3 regions of the Methylobacterium litchii genome follow, and region 2 is predicted to be linked to each of the others. Evidence: riboswitches for the same ligand, from Rfam matches in the RefSeq annotation. Region 2 holds a riboswitch; each other region holds the start of a gene.

Region 1 (6,197 bases), on a different contig from region 2:
GCCTCGTCCAGCGGCGAGGGCCTTGCCGGCAACCGCGAAGCGAGCAGCAGCGCCTCGCTGCCCGGCAATAGCGCCGTCGCCCGGCGGGGCCGCTCCGAACAGGCTGCCATCGACTCGGCCGGCGGCAAGGCACGCGGCTCGGTGGGCGACGCCGCCGGGCGCGGCCGCTCCGGCACCGGCCCCGCCATGGTCGCCGAGGCCCCCGAGCGCGAGGCCCGCCGGGTGACGAAGAGCTTCGAGGCGCACGAAATCCGCCCCGACCGCCTGTGGCTCCAGACTCTGCCCGACGATCCCGGCCGCTACCTCAAGCTCCGCCTCAAGGCCGAGCAGGCCCGCCGCGTCGAGGCCGGCACCGCCATGCCCGCCGGGAGCAACCCATGGTGATTTTTTGGGACTGGGGTCGCGGGGTGCGGCGAGGGCGGACTGGGCTTCTCGCCGGGTTGCTGCTGGCCGGGATGTCGCTGCCTGCCCTCGCCGAGGTGGAACCCGGTGACCTCACCCTCACCGTCACCCCCGAACTGAACGGCGGGGCGACGCCCTACACCCGCGAGATGGTGCTCCTGAAGATCCACGGGGTCTACCGCCAGCCGATCCTGCTGGAGGAGGTGATCCAGCCGCCGCTCGCCAACTTCACCTGGACGCAGCTCGGCCGCGACCATTGGAGCAAGACCCGCCTCCCCGACGGCCAGACCGCCATCGCCTTCGACCGGACGGTGGCGATCTTCCCGCACCATGCGGGCGCGTTCACCATCGAGCCCTTCGTCCACCGGCTGACCGTCAACGACGTCGGCGAGCGCAAGGTGGTGGACGTGCGCTCGCAGCCGATCCCCTTCACCGTCGCCCCCTGGACCGCCCCGACCGGCGGCCCCGACGCGAAGGAGCCCTGGTGGCTCCCCGCCCGCGACGTGAGCATCACCGATTCGTGGAGCCGCGACCCGGAGACGGTGAAGATCTACGAGACCGTCCGGCGGACGGTGGTGCTGGAGGCGCAGGGGATGCTCGCCGAGGGCCTGCCGCCCCGGCCGGTCCTGCGCACGCGCGGCATCATCACCTTCGCCGGGCCGGTCGTCCGCGAGACCATCATCACCCCCGCCGGCCCCGTCGCCCGCGCCACCTATGTCTGGGACGTGAAGCCCGGCGTGCCGGAGGTGATCCCCCTCGACGCCATCGCCATCCCGTGGTTCGACACGGTCTCGCGCACCATGCGCGAGGCCGAGATCCCCGCTCGCCAGATCGGCGGCGGCCTGCCCGACCGGGAGACCGACGGGGCCAAGGGCGCCGCCGCCTCCGCGCTGATCGCCGTGGCGGCGGGCGTGCTGGCCTTCGGGCTCGGCCTCGCCCTCCTCGGCTTCCGCCGGGAACGGGGGACGCTCCGCCTGCCTGCCGTCATCGCCCGCGACCTGCGCCGGGCCGCCCGGACCGGCGACGCCAACGCCGTCCGCGCCGCCGTGGCGGCGGGCGAGGCCGCGATGCCCGCCCTCGCCCGCCGCTGGCGGGAGCGGCCCGAGACCCGCGAGGCGCTCGCCGCCCTCGACCGCGCCGTCTACGGCCCGACCGGAGGCGCGACGCCGGATCTCGTTGCCCTGGCCCGCGCCCTGACGAAGAGCGAGCCCGGCCGGGCATTCGGCCCCGCCCCCGTGCTGAAGCCCCTCGACGGACCTGCATGATGTTGCCTGTTTTTCAGGCAGGCTGAGGTTTTAAGCAAACGCTCAAGTCCTGAGCAAGCATCAATGTTTTGCACTATCTTGCGTCAACTGCATTCGCTCCGTAGACCGAACACCAACGGACGAAGAGTCCGCGTTTTCGCTGTCGCCCGGAGGACTAAACCGATGCCGCATACCACCGAAGTCAAGGACCGTTTCCGCACCCGTCTTGCCGCCGCCGATGCCCGCAGCAACGGCTTCCGGCAGAAGCTGCTGGACGACGGCACCCGCGCCCTCCAGCCGGTGATCGAGGTGCTGAACCTGATGGCGGAGGTGCTGAACGAAGAGCACAACGCCCATGGCTGCATCACCGGGACGGAGTTGCTGATCGACACCGACAACTTCGTCACGCTCTGTGCCAAGCTGCGCGGGGTCGACAGCGAGCAGAAGATCAAGATCAAGTACGGCCCCGAGCTCGGCGGCAAGAACTATATTTCGATTTCCGGCCTGCATCAGCGCTACAACGAGCGTCTCGTGCCGGGTTCGAGCGCCAGCGCGCATATCGGCCGGGTGATCGGCAGCGACATCCATCTCGACGAGCATCGCGGCGCCGACCTCGCGGAGGTGGTTCGCGACGTGATCGAGGATTTCTACGTCGCGCAGATCGAGCAGCGCAGCCACTTCGCCGTCGCGGCGTAGGGTTCAGGCCCTTTCCCTCGTCCCGCCCGTGCGTTAACGCTCGGCGGGATGGGGATGGAGCTCCCCGACAACCGCCTTGCCGGATGACCGGCCAGGGCTGATGGCTCCTACCGCAAGGGCGGCTTTCGCCTGCGGTGGGGGCGTGCCCGCATCGCGGCCGGGCCGCTCGTCCAACCGGGACGGGACAGGCATGATCAACACCCTCATCGTTTTCCTCGGCGCCGGGATCGGCGGCGGGTTTCGCCACGGATTCAACGTGGCGGTGTCGCGGACGCTGCCGGGCCTGGGCTTTCCCCTGGCGACGCTCCTCATCAACGTGCTGGGCTCGTTCCTGATGGGCGTGCTGGCCGAAGGCTTCGCCCTGCGCGGCGCAGCGGGCCACCCCGCCCGTCTGCTCCTGACGACGGGCGTGCTCGGCGGCTTCACCACCTTCTCGACCTTCTCCCTCGATGCCATCGCCCTGTACGAGCGGGGCGAGACGGCCCTGTCGGCCGCTTACGTCCTGGCCTCGGTCGCGGGCGGCCTCCTCGGCCTGATCGCCGGCATGGCCCTGGTGCGCGGCATCCTGAGCGCATCCTGACGGGGATCCCAAAGGGCAAGCCCTTTGGTGGGGTCCAGGGGCAAGGCCCCTGGATTATTCCGCGATGAACTTCATCCGGTGGTCGCGGTGCAGGTCGAGGATGGCGGCGGCCGTCTCCTCGATCGACCGGCGCGTCACGTCGATGGTCGGCCAGCGGTTCTTGATGAACAGCCGCCGGGAGGCGGTGATCTCGTCGGCCACCGCCTCGCGGTCGACATACATCGAACTCTCGTCGGCGTTCAGGCTCGACAGCCGGTTCTGGCGGATCTGGATGATCCGCTCCGGCGAGGCGAACAGCCCGACTATCAGGGGCTTGCGCGCCGCCTCGATGGCCGGCGGCATCGGCATGCCCGGTACGAGGGGCAGATTCGTGGTCTTCAGGCCCCGGTTGGCGAGGTAGATCGAGGTCGGCGTCTTCGAGGTGCGGCTGACGCCGAGCAGGATGACGTCCGCCTCCTCCAGATCCTCCGGCAGGTTGCCGTCGTCATGGGCGAGGGTGAAGTTCATCGCGTCGATGCGCTTGAAGTACTCGGCGTTCAGCATGTGCTGGGCGCCGGGACGTGCCGCCTTCTGCGTGCCGAGGTAGGATTGCAGCAGGTCGTGGACCGGCTGCAGCACCGACAGGCAGGGCGAGCCGGATTCCCGCGCCGCCATCTCCAGCCGCTGGCCGAGGTCGCCCCCCACCAGGGTGTAGAGCACGAGGCCCGGCGCGGCGCGGATCTCCGAGATCACCCGCTCCAGCTGCGAGGCGGAGCGCACGAGGGGGTAGACGTGCTCGATGGCCGAGACGCCCTCGTACTGCGCCGCCGCCGCGCGCCCGACATTGATGAGCGTCTCGCCGGTGGAATCCGACACGAGATGTAGGTGGAAGTAGCTGCGGCCCATACGCGGCGTCTCCGGCCGGTTCGGTTATCCAACGGCGACCGCCGGGGAGTCGATAAGTGTGGATAGGCAGGCCCGGTCGGCCGGTCCAGAGCAGAACCCCGTCCGGCTATCGACTCCTGCATACACAGGCCGTCAAATCGGGGCGGATTCCGCACCCGGTTCGGGAAAAGCCGGACACGCGGGGTCCGGACCGGCTCACCACCCGGCGCAAGGCCTTGAGCAGGAACCCTCTTCCATCATCTTCGCGCAAATCCTTTAAAGCTCCGTTAACGGCGCCGAACCGGGGATCGGGTGTGGATACGGTTGCGCTCCCGCTCATCAGCCTCCAAGAGAAAAAACAGAGTCTAAGATTCTCTCTCTCTCTTTATGAGAGGTCCCCTGGGGATCGTCGCGACCGGGCCGGTTGGCGAAGAAACGGGTACGGGAGCGCATGACGGTTCAACCGGACAGGACGATGCTGAAGGTGCTCTCGGGCGAGGCGGTCTGGCCGCCTCCGGCCTGGATGATGCGCCAAGCGGGACGCTATCTGCCGGAGTATCGGGCCACCCGGGCGACGGCGGGCTCCTTCCTCGACCTGTGCTACACGCCCGACTTCGCCGTGGAGGTGACGCTCCAGCCGATCCGCCGCTTCGGCTTCGACGCGGCCATCCTGTTCTCGGACATCCTCGTCGTGCCCCACGCCCTCGGGCAGGACGTGCGCTTCGTGGAGGGCGAGGGCCCGCGCCTCGATCCCCTGAGCGACCGCGCCGCCTTCGAGCGTTTGCGCGAGGCGGGCGACGGGGCGGTGATGACCCACCTCGCCCCCGTCTTCGAGACGGTGACGCGGCTGCGGGCCGAACTGCCGGCGGAGACGACGCTGCTCGGCTTCTGCGGCGCGCCGTGGACCGTGGCGAGCTACATGATCGGCGGCCGGGGCACCCCCGACCTCGCCCCCGCCCGGGCGCTCGCCGAGGGCGACACGGCGCTGGTGGACGAACTGATCGACCGCCTCGTCACGGTGCAGACCGACTACCTCGTGCGCCAGCTCGAGGCCGGCGCCGACGCCGTGCAGATCTTCGAATCCCATGCCGGCACCCTGCCCAAGGCGGTCCCCGCCTCCGCCGACGTGGTCGAGCCGGTGGGCGACGTCACCGAGAGCGCCCTGCCGGGCGGGGCGGTACCGGACGCCCTCACCCGCTGGTCGCTCCGACCCATCGCCCGGATGATCGCGGGGGTCCGCGCCCGGGTGCCGGGCGCCAAGATCATCGTCTTCGCCCGGGGCTCCGGCCTCGACGGCCATGCCCGCGTGGTGCCCGAGACCGGCGCCGACGCGGTGGGTGTCGATTGGGGCGTGGATCTGAAGGCCCTGCGAGGCCGCGTACCGGCCTCGACGGTCACGCAGGGGAACCTGCACCCCGAAACGCTGATCGCGGGTGGCGCGGCCCTGGACGCGGCCGTGGACGGCATCCGCGAGGCCGTGCAGGGATCGCCCCACGTGTTCAACCTCGGCCATGGGATCACGCCGCAGACGCCGGTGGCCCATGTCGAGCGGATGCTCGCCCGGCTCAGGGGCTAGGGGCGTGCTCTACGACTGGATCAAGGCCGGACACATCGTGAGCCTCATCGCCTGGATGGCGGCGATGCTCTACCTGCCCCGGCTGTTCGTCTACCACGCGAGCCTGCCGCCGGGCTCCGAGGTGCAATCGGCGACCTTCAAGATCATGGAGCGGCGCCTGCTCAAGGCGATCATGACGCCCGCCATGATCGCGACCTGGGTGTTCGGGCTGACGCTGGCCTGGATGAGCGGCTACTACGCCGCCCCCTGGCTGCAGGCGAAGTTCGCCCTGGTGGTGGCGATGTCGGGCATCCACGGCTGGCTCGCCCGGATGGTCAAGGACTTCGCCGCCGACCGGAACACCCGGGGCCACAAGTTCTACCGGGTGATCAACGAGGTGCCGACGCTGCTGATGATCGTCATCGTGGTGCTGGCGACGGTGAAGCCGGGCTTCTGACCGGGAGCCTCCGGCAGGCTCGGCCGTTATCGTCCATGCGCCGCACGACCTTTGCCCTTGCCGTTCTCCTCGTCCTCGCCGGCGGCTCCGCCGAAGCGGCGAGCTTCGCCTGCGACAAGGCCGAGGCCCCCGACGAGAAGGCGATCTGCGCCCATCTCCCCCTCAACGACCGGGACGTCGAGATGGCGACCCGGTTCGAGATCCTGAAGGCGGTGCTGCCGATGGGCGGCCAGTCCAAGCTGCGCGAGGACCAGGAAATCTGGCTCACCGAGCGCCGCACCTGCGCCGCCGACGTGGAATGCCTGCGCAATACCTACGACGCGCGCCTCAAGGTGCTACGCGGGGTGCTGTCGGAATTCGCCAAGCAGGGGCCGCAGTAGAGCGGGGAGCCCGAGGGGC
Region 2 (6,197 bases):
GGGCGCGGGTCTCCGCCTGCGCCCATGCCTCTTCCTGGTTCAGTGTCCGGGTGCGGCCAGCGCGGCCCCCGGCTTGTCATGGGTGCCGAGCCTTTCGACCATCGTGGCCGTGGCCTCGTTCATGCCGATGACGTCGACCGAAATGCCGTGGTGCCGGAACTTGAGCACGACCCGGTCGAGCGCGTTGACGCTGGTGATGTCCCAGAAGTGCGCGGCCGTGAGGTCGAGCACGACGCCCCGGAGATCCTCCTCGCGGAAGTCGAAGGCGGAGTGGAACGCTTCCGCCGTGGCGAAGAAGATCTGGCCGGTCACCTTGTAGGTGCGAACCGCACGGCCCTCGTGGCGCGAGGACGCGACGCCGAAGAACTTGGTGACCTTGTGGGCGAAGAACAGGCCGCTGAGGATCACCCCAAAGAGCACGCCCTTGGCGAGGTCGTGCGTGGCCACGACGACCACGACGGTGCCGAGCATGACGAAGCTCGACGACTTAGGATGGGTCACCAGCGTGCGGAAGGACTTCCACTGGAAGGTGTTGATCGAGACCATGATCATGACCGCGACCAGCGCCGCCATCGGAATCTGGGCCACGTACGGGCCGAGCACCACGATCAGGAACAGCAGGAACACGCCGGAGAACAGGGTCGAGAGCCGCCCCCGGCCGCCGGAGGAGACGTTGATCACCGACTGACCGATCATGGCGCAGCCGGCCATGCCGCCGAGGAAGCCGGAGGCGATGTTGGCGACGCCCTGACCGGCGCATTCGCGGTTCTTGTTCGAGGTGGTGTCGGTCATCTCGTCGACGATGGCCGCGGTCATCAGGCTCTCCAGCAGGCCGACCATGGTCAGGGTCAGCGACACCGGTAGGATGATGCGCAGGGTCTCCCAGGTGAACGGCACCTGCGGCAGGGCCACCCAGGGCAGTTCGCTGGGCAGCGCGCCCATGTCGCCGACCTTGTGGATACCGAGGCCGAGGTACATCGAGACCCCGGTCAGCAGGACGATGGTGACAAGCGGCGATGGCACCGCCTTGGTGAGGTACGGCAGGCCGTAGATGATGCCGAGGCCGGCCACGGTCATCAGGTAGACCGTCGTGCCCTGCCCGAGGAGCTCCGGCATCTGCGCCAGGAAGATCAGGATGGCCAGGGCGTTGACGAACCCTGTCACGACCGAGCGCGAGACGAACCGCATGAGGTTGCCGAGCCGGAGCGCGCCGGCCGCGATCTGCAGGAGGCCGGTGAGGATGGTGGCGGCAAAGAGGTAGCCGACGCCGTGGTCCTTGACGAGGCCGACCATCAGGAGCGCCATGGCGCCGGTCGCGGCGGAGATCATGGCGGGACGGCCGCCGGCGAAGGCGGTGACGACGGCGATGCAGAAGGAGGCGTAGAGGCCGACCTTGGGGTCGACGCCGGCGATGATGGAGAAGGCGATGGCCTCGGGAATGAGGGCGAGGGCCACGACGGCGCCCGCCAGCAACTCGCGCGTGACGTTCGGAGCCCACTCGCTCCGTAGGTGGACGAGATCCATTTTTGTGAAAGGCTTTCCTTGTCCCAGGCGCATTCGGTACGTCGCATGGGGCGCGCAACAGGGCCGGTCGGCCTCCTCGGAGGTCCGCGACTTAGGCACCACGATTTGCGTTATCCGGCGGATCGGCGGCCGGAAGAGCCACCCGGGCTTTCACCGGGTCCGGTCTTATACGGCATCCCTACATCACCGGGGTGGTGCATTGCAACATCCAAAGCAATGCTCCGTACCCGCTAGGGCGCAGGATCCGCCTCGATGTCGTGGCGTCCGAAGGTCCGCTCACCACGCGTCGGTCATTCGGTCGCTCGGAAACCGCACCGCTTCGTTCATTCCCAAGATTGCATGGGCGCCGTACTTGATTCCATGGGGCCGTCTGTTACATACGGTCCCGGGAATGGGGTCTCCCGTATAACCGCCCTCGGGGCTGATGACTCCTATCGTTGCCAACGCGCGATAGGAGTGTGCCTTGTCCCCAGCCCGTCCCCCTGGATCATTTGTTGAGTTCTGCCGTCCCGCCCTAGTCGGGAGTGCACGGTCATGAACCTCGCTGCCATCAGCCCGGGCACGGTACCGTTCGACGAGGTCAACGTCGTCATCGAGGTGCCAATCGGCGGCCCGCCGATCAAGTACGAGATGGACAAGGCGTCCGGCGCCCTGGTCGTCGACCGCTTTCTCTACACCCCCATGCACTACCCGGGGAATTACGGGTTCATCCCCAACACCCTGTCGGAGGACGGGGACCCCTGCGACGTGCTGGTGGCCAACACCCGGGCGATCCAGCCTGGCGCCGTGATCGCCGTGCGGCCGGTCGGGGTTCTCCTTATGGAGGATGAGCACGGCCCCGACGAGAAGATCATCGGCGTGCCGGTCCAACGGCTGACGCGGCGCTACGACGGCATCCGCGCGCATACCGACCTGCCGGAGATCACCCGCCAGCAGATCCAGCACTTCTTCGAGCACTACAAGGACCTGGAACCCGGCAAGTGGGTGCGGGTCACCGGCTGGGCGGATGCGGACCGGGCCCGCGAGTTGGTCGCCGCCGCCGAGAGACGGCATCGGGAGAAGGCGAACCCGTCGTGAGCCCCGGCGCGCCCGGGAGCGCGCCGAACCTGGTCCTCATGCGGCACGGGGAGAGCGAGGCGAACCGAGCAAATCGGTTCACCGGCTGGCTCGACCCGCCGCTGACCGCCCGGGGCATCGCGGAGGCCCGTGCGGCGGGCGCCACGCTCGCCGCACGGGGGCTGACCGTCCGGACCGCCTTCGCGTCGCCCCTGCTCCGGGCGGTGGCCAGTTGCGCCCTCGCCCTGGAAGCGATGGGACAGCCGGGGGAGCGCCCGCGGCTGTGCGAGGCCCTGGTCGAACGCGACTACGGGGAGTTGAGCGGACTGGACAGGGCCCAGGCCTGCGAACGGTGGCCGCCGGACCGGGTCGAGCGATGGCGCCGTTCCTACGCGGACGCGCCGCCCGGGGGCGAAAGCCTGCGCGACACCGCGGCGCGCGTCATGCTCGGCTACGTGCGGGAGATCCTGCCGGCGGCCATGAACGGCATCACCCTGGTCGTCGCCCACGGGAACTCCCTGCGGGCCCTGGTCATGGCCCTGGACGGGCTTTCCCCGGACGAGGTCGAGGAGCTTGAGCTGCCCACCTGCGCGATGCGCCTCTACACGCTGGCACCGGACACGACCGTCCTGTCGCGAACGTGCCTGGAACCGACCCTGCAAGCCGTCGACGGAGGAAGCTGATGGCCAAGTCGCCCGGGGAAGATCCCGATCCCGAGATGAGGGACATCGACGAGATGGGGCGCCTGGAACGGCGGCACGCGGTGGGGAAGACGCCCGTCCCGCGTGCCGTCCTGGTCGGCGCCGCCATCGTCGTCATCGCGGTCGTGGCCGTCTGGCTCCTGTCACGCTGAGGCCCGGAAGCCGGTCCGGTGGGTCGAGCTCAGACCCGCCGGACCGCGCCCTTCGCCGCGCTGGTCGTGAGCATCGCGTAGGCGCGCAGCGCCGCGCTGACCTTGCGCTTCCGGGGATTGGCCGGCTGCCAGCCCGCCGCGTCCTGGTCGATACGCCGCCGGTCGAGTTCCCCCGCATCCACGTCGAGGTGGATGCTGCGCGCCGCGATGTCGATGGCGATCCGGTCGCCGTCCCGCACGAGGCCGATCAGGCCACCCTCGGCCGCCTCCGGCGAGACGTGCCCGATGGACAGACCGGAGGAGCCGCCGGAGAAACGCCCGTCGGTGACGAGGGCGCAGGCCTTACCCAGCCCCTTCGATTTGAGGTAGCTCGTCGGGTAGAGCATCTCCTGCATGCCGGGTCCGCCGCGGGGGCCCTCGTAGCGGATCAGCACCACCTCGCCGGCCGTGACCTTGCCGTTGAGGATGCCGTCCACGGCGGCGTCCTGACTCTCGAACACGCGGGCGGTGCCGGTGAAGGCCAGGTTCGAGGCGTCGACGCCCGCGGTCTTCACGATGCACCCGTCCTCGGCGAGGTTGCCGAACAGCACGGCGAGGCCGCCGTCCTGCGAGTAGGCGTGGGCCGCGTCGCGGATGACGCCGCCCTCCCGGTCGAGGTCGAGTTCGTCGAAGCGGGATTCCTGGCTGAACGCCACCTGGGTCGGCACGCCGCCCGGGGCCGCCCGGTAGAAGTCCTGGACCGAGGCGGCCGGCTCGCCACGCACGTCCCAGCGGGCGAGTGCGGCGCCCAGCGTCCCGGCCGAGACGTTGCCCACCCCGGTGTCGATCAGGCCGGCCCGGTCGAGCTCGCCCAGGATGCCCATGATCCCGCCGGCCCGGTGGACGTCCTCCATGTGGACGTCGGCCACCGCCGGGGCCACCTTGCACAGGACCGGAACCCGCCGGGACAGCCGGTCGATGTCGGCCATGGTGAAAGGCACCTCGCCCTCGTGGGCGGCGGCGAGCAGGTGCAGCACCGTGTTGGTCGAACCGCCCATGGCGATGTCGAGGGTCATGGCATTCTCGAACGCCTCGAAGCTGGCGACAGCGCGCGGCAGCACGCCGGCGTCGTCCTGCTCGTAGTGGCGGCGGGCGAGATCCACGATCAGGTGGCCGGCCTCGACGAACAGCCGCTTGCGGTCGGCGTGCGTGGCGAGCACCGAGCCGTTGCCCGGCAGCGCCAGCCCCAGCGCCTCGGTCAGGCAGTTCATCGAGTTCGCCGTGAACATGCCCGAGCACGAGCCGCAGGTCGGGCAGGCCGAGCGCTCGATCACCGCGACGTCCTCGTCGGAGATCCGGTCGTCCGCCGCCGCGATCATCGCGTCCACGAGATCGACCTTCCTGGCGATGCCCGGCAGCTGCACCTTGCCGGCCTCCATCGGGCCGCCGGAGACGAACACGGTCGGGATGTTGAGGCGGAGCGTCGCCATCAGCATGCCGGGGGTGATCTTGTCGCAGTTCGAGATGCACACCATCGCGTCGGCGCAGTGCGCGTTGACCATGTACTCGACCGAATCGGCGATCAGCTCCCTGGACGGGAGCGAATACAGCATCCCGTCGTGGCCCATCGCGATGCCGTCATCGACCGCAATGGTGTTGAATTCCTTGGCGACGCCGCCGGCCGCCTCGATCTCGCGGGCGACCAGCTGGCCGAGGTCCTTCAGGTGGACGTGGCCGGGCACGAACTGCGTGAACGAGTTCACCACCGCGATGATCGGCTTGCCGAAATCGGCATCCTTCATGCCGGTGGCGCGCCAGAGGCCGCGGGCGCCGGCCATGTTGCGGCCGTGGGTGGTGGTGCGGGAGCGATAGGCGGGCATGGGCGTCTCGTTGGTGTCATGCGCGTTCTGCCGGATAGGCGTCGGCGAACAAGCGGGTTCGGCTCGGTGCTGTCATGCACCTTGGCTGTTGGCGCCCCGTCCACTCTCCCGCCTGCGTCAGTGACGGGAAACGAGCGGGCCCTGCCCGTGGCTCGGCGCTACCGAGGGCGTCCGTAGCGCGCGAACGGGTTCTCGAAGCGCGCGCGGGCGCCGAGTTCGGCCTCGATGGCCAGCAGGCGGTTGTACTTGGCCAGCCGCTCGCCCCGGCAGGGCGCCCCGGCCTTGATCTGCCCGCTGCCCATGGCGACCGCGAAGTCGGCGATGAACGTGTCCGTGGTCTCCCCGGAGCGATGGGAGACCATCGTCGCCCACCCGGCCTTCCGGCACAGGGTGATGGCCTCGACCGTCTCTGACACGGTACCGATCTGGTTCAGCTTGATCAGGGCCGCGGTGCAGGCCCGCTCGTCGATGGCCTTCGCGATGAAGCGGGGATTGGTCACCAGCAGGTCGTCGCCGACGACCTGTATCCGCTCGCCCTGCGCGGCCGTCTGGGCGACGAAGCCGGTCCAGTCCTCCTCCCCGAACCCGTCCTCGATGGAGACGATGGGCCAGCGCTCGACCCAACGGCCGTAGAGCTCCAGGAGCTGCGCGCGGTTCAGCATGCCAGTCCGCGATCGGGCGAGGTTGTAACCGTCCGCCGCCGCGAAGGAAGAGGCCGCGGGATCCAGGGCGATGGCGACGTCGGCGCCCGGCCTGTAGCCGGCCCTCTCCGTGGCCTCCACGATCAACGCCAAAGCCGCCTCGTTGTCCGGCAGGTTGGGTGCGAAGCCGCCCTCGTCCCCTACGGCCGTGGCCAGCCCCCGTTCGTGGAGGATCTCTCGGATAGCCGCGTAGGTCTCGGCCGC
Region 3 (6,197 bases), on a different contig from region 2:
GCTGGCAGACCGCTATGAGGTTCACGTCCCGGTTGTCGGCGGTGTCGTGGTTGCGGTGGCCGGTCGCCAGGACCACCCGCGTCGTCCGTACGGATCTGAGAACGTCGTCCTCTCCAACCGCAAGGCAGACGGCCTGCCCCTTCCCGTCGCGCCAGGAACCGACCTGCGCGTCCCACCAGCGGCCATCGCCAAGGTGCCAGACGGTTTCCCCATGCGGTCGCCCGCAGCCCTCACAGCGGCCCTTGGCGCGTCGAAAGCGGATCACCGCCGACAGCTGCGGCCAGTCGATGGGGTAGAAGAAGCGGTGCTCGCGCCGGATCGGCATGGCGGGACTGAAGCGTGGCGACTAGATCGCCTCTCGCATGGGGCTCAATCTCTGGCAACGGATGAGGGGTCGCCCGTAGTCGCTGGGCGACGCGCCGGGGCCACGCTTCGGGAGGTAGAATGCTGCCGAGATAATGCATCGGATCACACGAGCCCTTGTCGCTCAGCTCTTTAGCTTGTACCAGCCGCGCTTTATCTCAGGACTGCTGATCCTCTAATGATCACACGCCGCCGAGTTCTGTATGTGGCTGTGGGGGCCGCTGTCGCTCGTGCTAATTTTGTAAAGCAAGCCTTGGCGCAGAATATCTCTCCCGACGTACTCGCTGAAGCGGGTCCGCTTGGTGACGTATGGCTTGGAGATAAGGATGCGCCAGTGACGATCATCGAGTATGCCTCGATGCCCTGCTCACACTGCGCCACATTTCACACAAAGACATGGCCCGCTCTCAAAGAGCGCTATGTCGATACCGGCAAGGTTCGTTTCACCCTGCGCGAGTTTCCAATCGGCCCGCTGGCAACGGCTGCCTTCATGCAGGCCCGATGCGCGGGGAAAACGCGCTACTACCCGATCACTGACTTGCTGTTTGAGCGCCAAGCTGACTGGGCATTCACCGAACATCCCGTCGATAAGCTGCGGATGCTGATGCAGCAAGCCGGGATCGAGCAGCAGCAGTTCGATAATTGCTTGAGAAACCAAGAAATCTACGATGCAATCAATGTAGTCAAAAATAAAGGTGCGGAAGTTCTACAGATTGACTCCACTCCGACATTCTTTGTAAATGGCCGTCGCCTGAAGGGAGACATGCCGATAGAAACTTTATCTCAAGTGGTTGATCCCTTAATTTCAAAATAAAAATTATACAATCAGTATATATTCTGGTTATGCAAGTTTTTTCAATAGTCATGGCTGCACATGACGCATTGGCAGCCCATTATTGCTTTCGGGTCGCGTCTATCAATTCTACTAGCTGAATGGCTCAGTGCGTGTGGTGTGATACCCTCGTTGCTACCGTACTCTTGCCGTCAACTACCGTCCTTGTCGTGACCTACCGTAATCGTGGCAACCGCCGAGGCCCGGCTGATGCCTCGTGTGCTGACACTCGGCATCGCCCTGCTCCTCGCCGCGGTCGCAGGGCTGGCGGCGGTCACGCTATGGCAGGTCTGAAAGTTCAGACCACGCTTACCCGCGTGCGGTGCCACGCGGCGCTGAGATAGCCCTTGTAGTTCCAGGTGTCGTCGGGAGCCGCGGGCTGGGTTTGTCCGGCCTCGTCCCAGGCGCGCACCGCCAGCTCATGCTCGCCCGCGGGCAAGTCCAGGTCGATCGTCCAGAACGTCCAGGCGAACGGCGCCCGTGTATCGTGTTCCAACGCGGCCCGCGCCCATGTCCGGCCGCCGTCCCCCGAGACGTCGACCCGGACCACGGCGCGATCTCCGCAGATGGCGTAGCCCTTGATGCTGTTTGACCCGGCTTTCAGGCTCGTACCCCGCGACGGCTCGCAGATCACCGCGTTGAGAGGCATCGTGTTAATCGTGTGCCCCTCAGCCGGGTCTGCCGTCTCCGCGGTCACGTCGGATGGGAACAGCTTGTAGTCGCCGGCCTGGATCGGGTTGTCCGACGGATGGTCCTGCACAGTGATGCGCTTCAGCCATTTCGGGCTGCGCACCCCGGCAAATCCCGGCACGACGGCGCGCAGCGGGAAGCCGTGCTCGGGCAGGAGAGGCGCGCCGTTCATCGCGTAGGCGAGCAGGGTCTCTGGTGCGAGCGCCTTGGCGAGTGGGATCGAGGCCCCGTAGGGATGCCCCTCGACCGTATCGTGGCTCTCGAAGGCGACGTGCAGGTCTGCACCGGCGTCGATCCCGGCCTCGCGCAGCACATCACCCAACCGGACCCCAGTCCAGTCGGCGGTGCCGATCGCGCCGCCGTCCCACGGGTCGCCGGAGACCGGGGCAACCGCCCGCATGTCCGCGCGGCGGTTGCCGGCACACTGCATCGTGGCGGTGACGGTGACCTGCGGGAAGCGCGATTGCAGGTCGTGTAGCGACAGCTTCAACGCGGTCGAACCCGCCCCGTCGACGGTGAAGCGGTAGCCGTCCGCTTCGATCTCCGGCAGATCGCCGTGCGAGCGCACGTAGAAGTCGTCGGCTGCGGTCCGGTAGGCGGCACGCAGGCGGTCCAGCGGCGGCTCGGCGTTGTAGGGCGTCTCCCCGTGAACGATCAGGCGCGTCTTGCGCTCGGCCAAGCTCGTCATGGGGTTCTCCTCTCTCAGCATCCAGGGATTCAACGTATCAATCCGCGTCCGGCCTCGTAACGTTCCGGGTACGACCTCACGGCGACGCCGCTCATGCGGTCCGGAGACACGCCCATGCTCAATGATTGGGCCGGTCGCTCATGGGGCGGATGCCACCTCCTGATGCTCCCGCCAAAGGCGCCTGAGCGTCTCACGCGTGTCGTCGAGAACCGCGACACGCCGCGCGTACCAGCGCTCCAGCAGCGCCTCCGCCTCCGCCTCGATATGGCAGCGGGAAAGGTCGATAGAGAAGTCTGGATTGTAACGCTCGACGGCGGTGATCGCGTCGTAGCCCTGTTCGCGAGCTGCACGCAGCGCCTCGATTAGGGGATAGTTCGGCTGCTCGGGTTCCGAGCTGTCCGGACAGTTGTCGCGTGGGGTGACCTTCGCGCTGAGACGCGTCCCGGGATAGAGGGTCTCGCGGGTGCTCTTGCTCATGGCTCACTCCTGTTCGCCGACTGATGTCGGCCGTGGCGTCCGAAAGGGTTCTCGAACCGGGCGCGGGGGCCAAGTTCGGCCTCGATATCAAGGAGGCGGTTGTACTTTGCCAGCCGCTCGCCCCGGCAGGGCGCGTCGGACTTCATCTGGCCGCAACCCATCGCCACTGCGAAATCGGCAATGAACGCGTCGGTGGTCTCGCCCAGCTGGCACGCTGGCCGTTGCAGTGACGCCTCCGTCGAGAGTGACGCGCACCTGAAGCGTCGGGTGGCCGCGTGAGTCGAGGATCTCAAGGGCGTCGAGGCTGTGGATGGTTGTGCCCGTGCTCATGGCGTGCTCCGCATTGGATCGAGGGTCTCAGCGCATCACGAGGAACAGCGCGACCAAGGCGACGACGAGGATCGCGGCCGGGATCAGCCAGACGAGACCTATCGATCTTCCCGACCCACCGAATGGGCCCGCCGCCCTGTGGTGCTGGCCTTCGACGACTCCGAGTCCGCGGATGTCTTCCAGTTCCGGGTCGGGGTCGTGCTGCGGAGGCTGCGATATCGAGCTCATGGTGGGGACTCCGTGGGTAGCGGTTCAGGTCACGACCTCGCGCGCCTCGACCGAGGCGTCCGGGGCGAAGCGGTAGACGCGCACCGAGCCAGTCGGCAGCTCCAGACGCGCGATGGCGTCGGCGTGCAGAGCCTCGATGCCGGCCACGAGGGCGCGCAGCGAATTACCGTGGGCGACGACGAGGGCGGTCCCGCGCATCGCCGCCGGCAGAACGCGGGTGAGGTGGTAAGGCGCCACGCGCGCCAAGGTGTCCCGAATGCTCTCGCCTCCCGGGGGAGCGGTCGCATAGGAGCGGCGCCACACCCTGACCTGATCCGCGCCCCAGCGCACCTCCGCCTCGACATGGGTGAGGCCGGTGAGCGCGCCATAGTCGCGCTCATCCAGCGCGGCAGCGCACTCGACCGCGAGGCCAGGGCGACCGAGCGCGTCGAGGATCAGCCCCGCGGTCTCAGCGGTGCGCGAGCGGGTCGAGCAGAACGCGGCGTCGGGGTAGAGGCCATGTTCTAGCAGGCGCCGCCCCGCGGCCCGCGCCTGCTCGCGCCCGCGCGCTGTCAGCGGTACGTCGCGGGTGCCGGTGAACTCGCCGGCTGCGTTGGCCTCGCTCTCTCCGTGCCGGACGAGCAAGAGGGTGCGGGCGACATTCACAACAGGTCCCCGGCCAAGGCGGCGCGTGCAAGCGCCAGTCCCGCCACGAGCCCAGTGAGGCCGCCAGCGCCCACAACGAGGAATACAATTAGGAAGTTCACAGTATCGCCCCACTCGCACTCGCGAGGGTGACGAAGAGTCCGCTACGCGGCCGGTGGTGCTCCAAGCCCCCGCCACGCGCGGGCGCCGACGCACCCTCCGTGACAGGAGCCATCAGCCCTCACGGGCGGTTGTCGGGGAGCTCCATCCCCATCACTTTGGTAGATGGTGATGCCGGAGGGCCGATCAAGTGGTGGTCCGCATACAGATCCCCCGATGCTTTCCGCCGGCATAAGGTCCACCGCCGCCGCCGCATATGCTCCGGCCGGTCATGGTTCATGTGGTACCGCTGGCAGAAGGCCGTGAGGTTGGCGCCGGTGTTGTCGGCCGTGTCGTAGGCGAAGGCCCCCGCAGTTCTTTACTGCTGCCCTTGCCCACCGCTCTTGCTTGCCTTGTTGGCCTTGTGATGTCCCACGGCGCATCCGGCCGCAGCCCCGGCTTTGCCGTGCCCGGCCATATGACCGGCAACGCCGCCAACGACTGCACCCTTCAGGCAGCCCTTAGCCTGTGCAGGAGCAGTCCCGACCAGAGCGCTGAGAGCCAGGGCTGAGGCTGCAATCACAATCCGGGGCATGGCGTGTCTCCTATCTGTGCAGGAGCCAACACATGGCCGAACGCGCCCGTTCCTACTGTGCAGGTCAGCGCCGCAGCGCTTCGATCCAGGCTTTGACTGGATCGAGCACGAAGCCTACGTAGGACACCCATGTCCGTGACCGACTGTTTTGTGGCACGGCATCAGCCGAGCGAGCTGCCATAGAGGCCGCCACGTAGGCATCCTCACGTTCCCTGCACTCATCCAAGGCGTTGCGCTCGTTTCCGGCGCGGCTCTGCCCCGCCGGCTGGTGAGTGGAAGCATCACGGATGCAGCTATGCCACGCCTGCTCAAGCGCCTGTAGATCACCCGGTGCAGCCGCGAGAGCCGCAAGTGGCTCAACGGCTGCAAGGCTAACGATGATTGCGAGAGCGCGCACGGATGCCGCTCAGTCGTCTGCTACGGCGATGTGAGCAATTACGCGGGCGCCATCGCCCAGCGAGGCATTCACCGCACGGGCGAGTTCGACCCGAGCTGCGCCATCCGCCAGCAGCACAAGGCTAGCGAGGAGAAGCCCGAGAAGGGCGAGCCGGTGAGGCGTGGGGAGGGGGATCGGCATGGGAGGCGCCTTGAGGACGCCTGACCATACCCCAGCCGCTGGGCTGCAGCTGCCACCCAGCGACCACAGCGGCACAAAAAGCGAACAGCCTGTGCCTCCGTTTGGCCTTAGAGCCGCCCCGGCGGTGGCGGGGGCGGTCCATCATCGTCATCGTCATCCGGCGGCGGGGGCCTCCGGTGATGATGGGGCGGGGGCCTATCGTCATCGAGGTCCGGCGGCGGGGGCTGGAAACGATGAGGTGGCGGGGGCGGTCGGTCGTAATCCTCGTCGGGCGGTGGCGGTCGCCTATCGTCGTACGGCTGAGCGGCAACGCCAGCCGTAGCGAGCACGAGCAGGTAGGCGCCTCCATCGTGGTTTGGTCCGCCCATACAGCGTGTGAGATGGCCCGAACGATCCATGGGCCAACCGCTGATTGGAGCAAGCTGAGCGAAGGAGATGCACCGCATCGTCATCACGTGCGCTACGGAAAAGAACCAGGGAAAGGCCCTTGCTTCAACAAGGCAGGCGCCGAACTGGGACGACGTACAAGAGATCTCTAAAGGTCGCCGGAATAATCCTCAGGAGCAACAGGGGCTTGATCGCAAAGCCGCCAGATTTCCACGAAGCAGGTGGCGTAGCCTGCCAGGAAAACGGCGGTCCAGTGCATCGACGTATCCTTCCCTAATAGGTCGCTGTCGACGTTATAGGCGCGAGA

What was found. Region 2 has a riboswitch for fluoride ahead of ppa (inorganic diphosphatase). Riboswitches for the same ligand answer to the same signal wherever they lie in the genome.
Region 1: it holds a riboswitch for fluoride, as region 2 does, so the genes downstream of both, crcB (fluoride efflux transporter CrcB) here and ppa (inorganic diphosphatase) in region 2, are expected to answer to the same signal.
Region 3: it holds a riboswitch for fluoride, as region 2 does, so the genes downstream of both, AAHF99_RS24070 (2,3-bisphosphoglycerate-dependent phosphoglycerate mutase) here and ppa (inorganic diphosphatase) in region 2, are expected to answer to the same signal.

Annotation. Positions count from the first base shown of each region.
Region 1 covers NZ_JBBXMY010000001.1:133,230-139,426, forward strand. Annotated here, with positions in the region: gene AAHF99_RS00665 (tetratricopeptide repeat protein) at 1-384, shown strand, start outside; gene AAHF99_RS00670 (hypothetical protein) at 378-1,667, shown strand; gene AAHF99_RS00675 (hypothetical protein) at 1,830-2,342, shown strand; fluoride riboswitch at 2,384-2,459, shown strand; gene crcB (fluoride efflux transporter CrcB) at 2,533-2,922, shown strand; gene AAHF99_RS00685 (pyruvate, water dikinase regulatory protein) at 2,977-3,807, opposite strand; gene AAHF99_RS00690 (uroporphyrinogen decarboxylase) at 4,238-5,362, shown strand; gene hemJ (protoporphyrinogen oxidase HemJ) at 5,367-5,798, shown strand; gene AAHF99_RS00700 (lysozyme inhibitor LprI family protein) at 5,834-6,178, shown strand.
Region 2 covers NZ_JBBXMY010000002.1:191,124-197,320, reverse strand. Annotated here, with positions in the region: gene AAHF99_RS06075 (SulP family inorganic anion transporter) at 40-1,524, opposite strand; sul1 at 1,633-1,688, opposite strand; fluoride riboswitch at 1,903-1,965, shown strand; gene ppa (inorganic diphosphatase) at 2,059-2,601, shown strand; gene AAHF99_RS06065 (2,3-bisphosphoglycerate-dependent phosphoglycerate mutase) at 2,640-3,263, shown strand; gene AAHF99_RS06060 (hypothetical protein) at 3,263-3,433, shown strand; gene ilvD (dihydroxy-acid dehydratase) at 3,463-5,292, opposite strand; gene eno (phosphopyruvate hydratase) at 5,451-6,197, opposite strand, start outside.
Region 3 covers NZ_JBBXMY010000021.1:38,689-44,885, reverse strand. Annotated here, with positions in the region: gene AAHF99_RS24100 (hypothetical protein) at 1-325, opposite strand, end outside; gene AAHF99_RS24095 (DsbA family protein) at 542-1,177, shown strand; gene AAHF99_RS24090 (molybdopterin-dependent oxidoreductase) at 1,494-2,573, opposite strand; gene AAHF99_RS24085 (hypothetical protein) at 2,712-3,050, opposite strand; gene AAHF99_RS24080 (hypothetical protein) at 3,047-3,196, opposite strand; gene AAHF99_RS27220 (hypothetical protein) at 3,138-3,380, opposite strand; gene AAHF99_RS24075 (hypothetical protein) at 3,408-3,608, opposite strand; gene AAHF99_RS24070 (2,3-bisphosphoglycerate-dependent phosphoglycerate mutase) at 3,633-4,253, opposite strand; fluoride riboswitch at 4,451-4,513, opposite strand; gene AAHF99_RS24065 (hypothetical protein) at 4,711-4,926, opposite strand; gene AAHF99_RS24060 (hypothetical protein) at 5,333-5,503, opposite strand.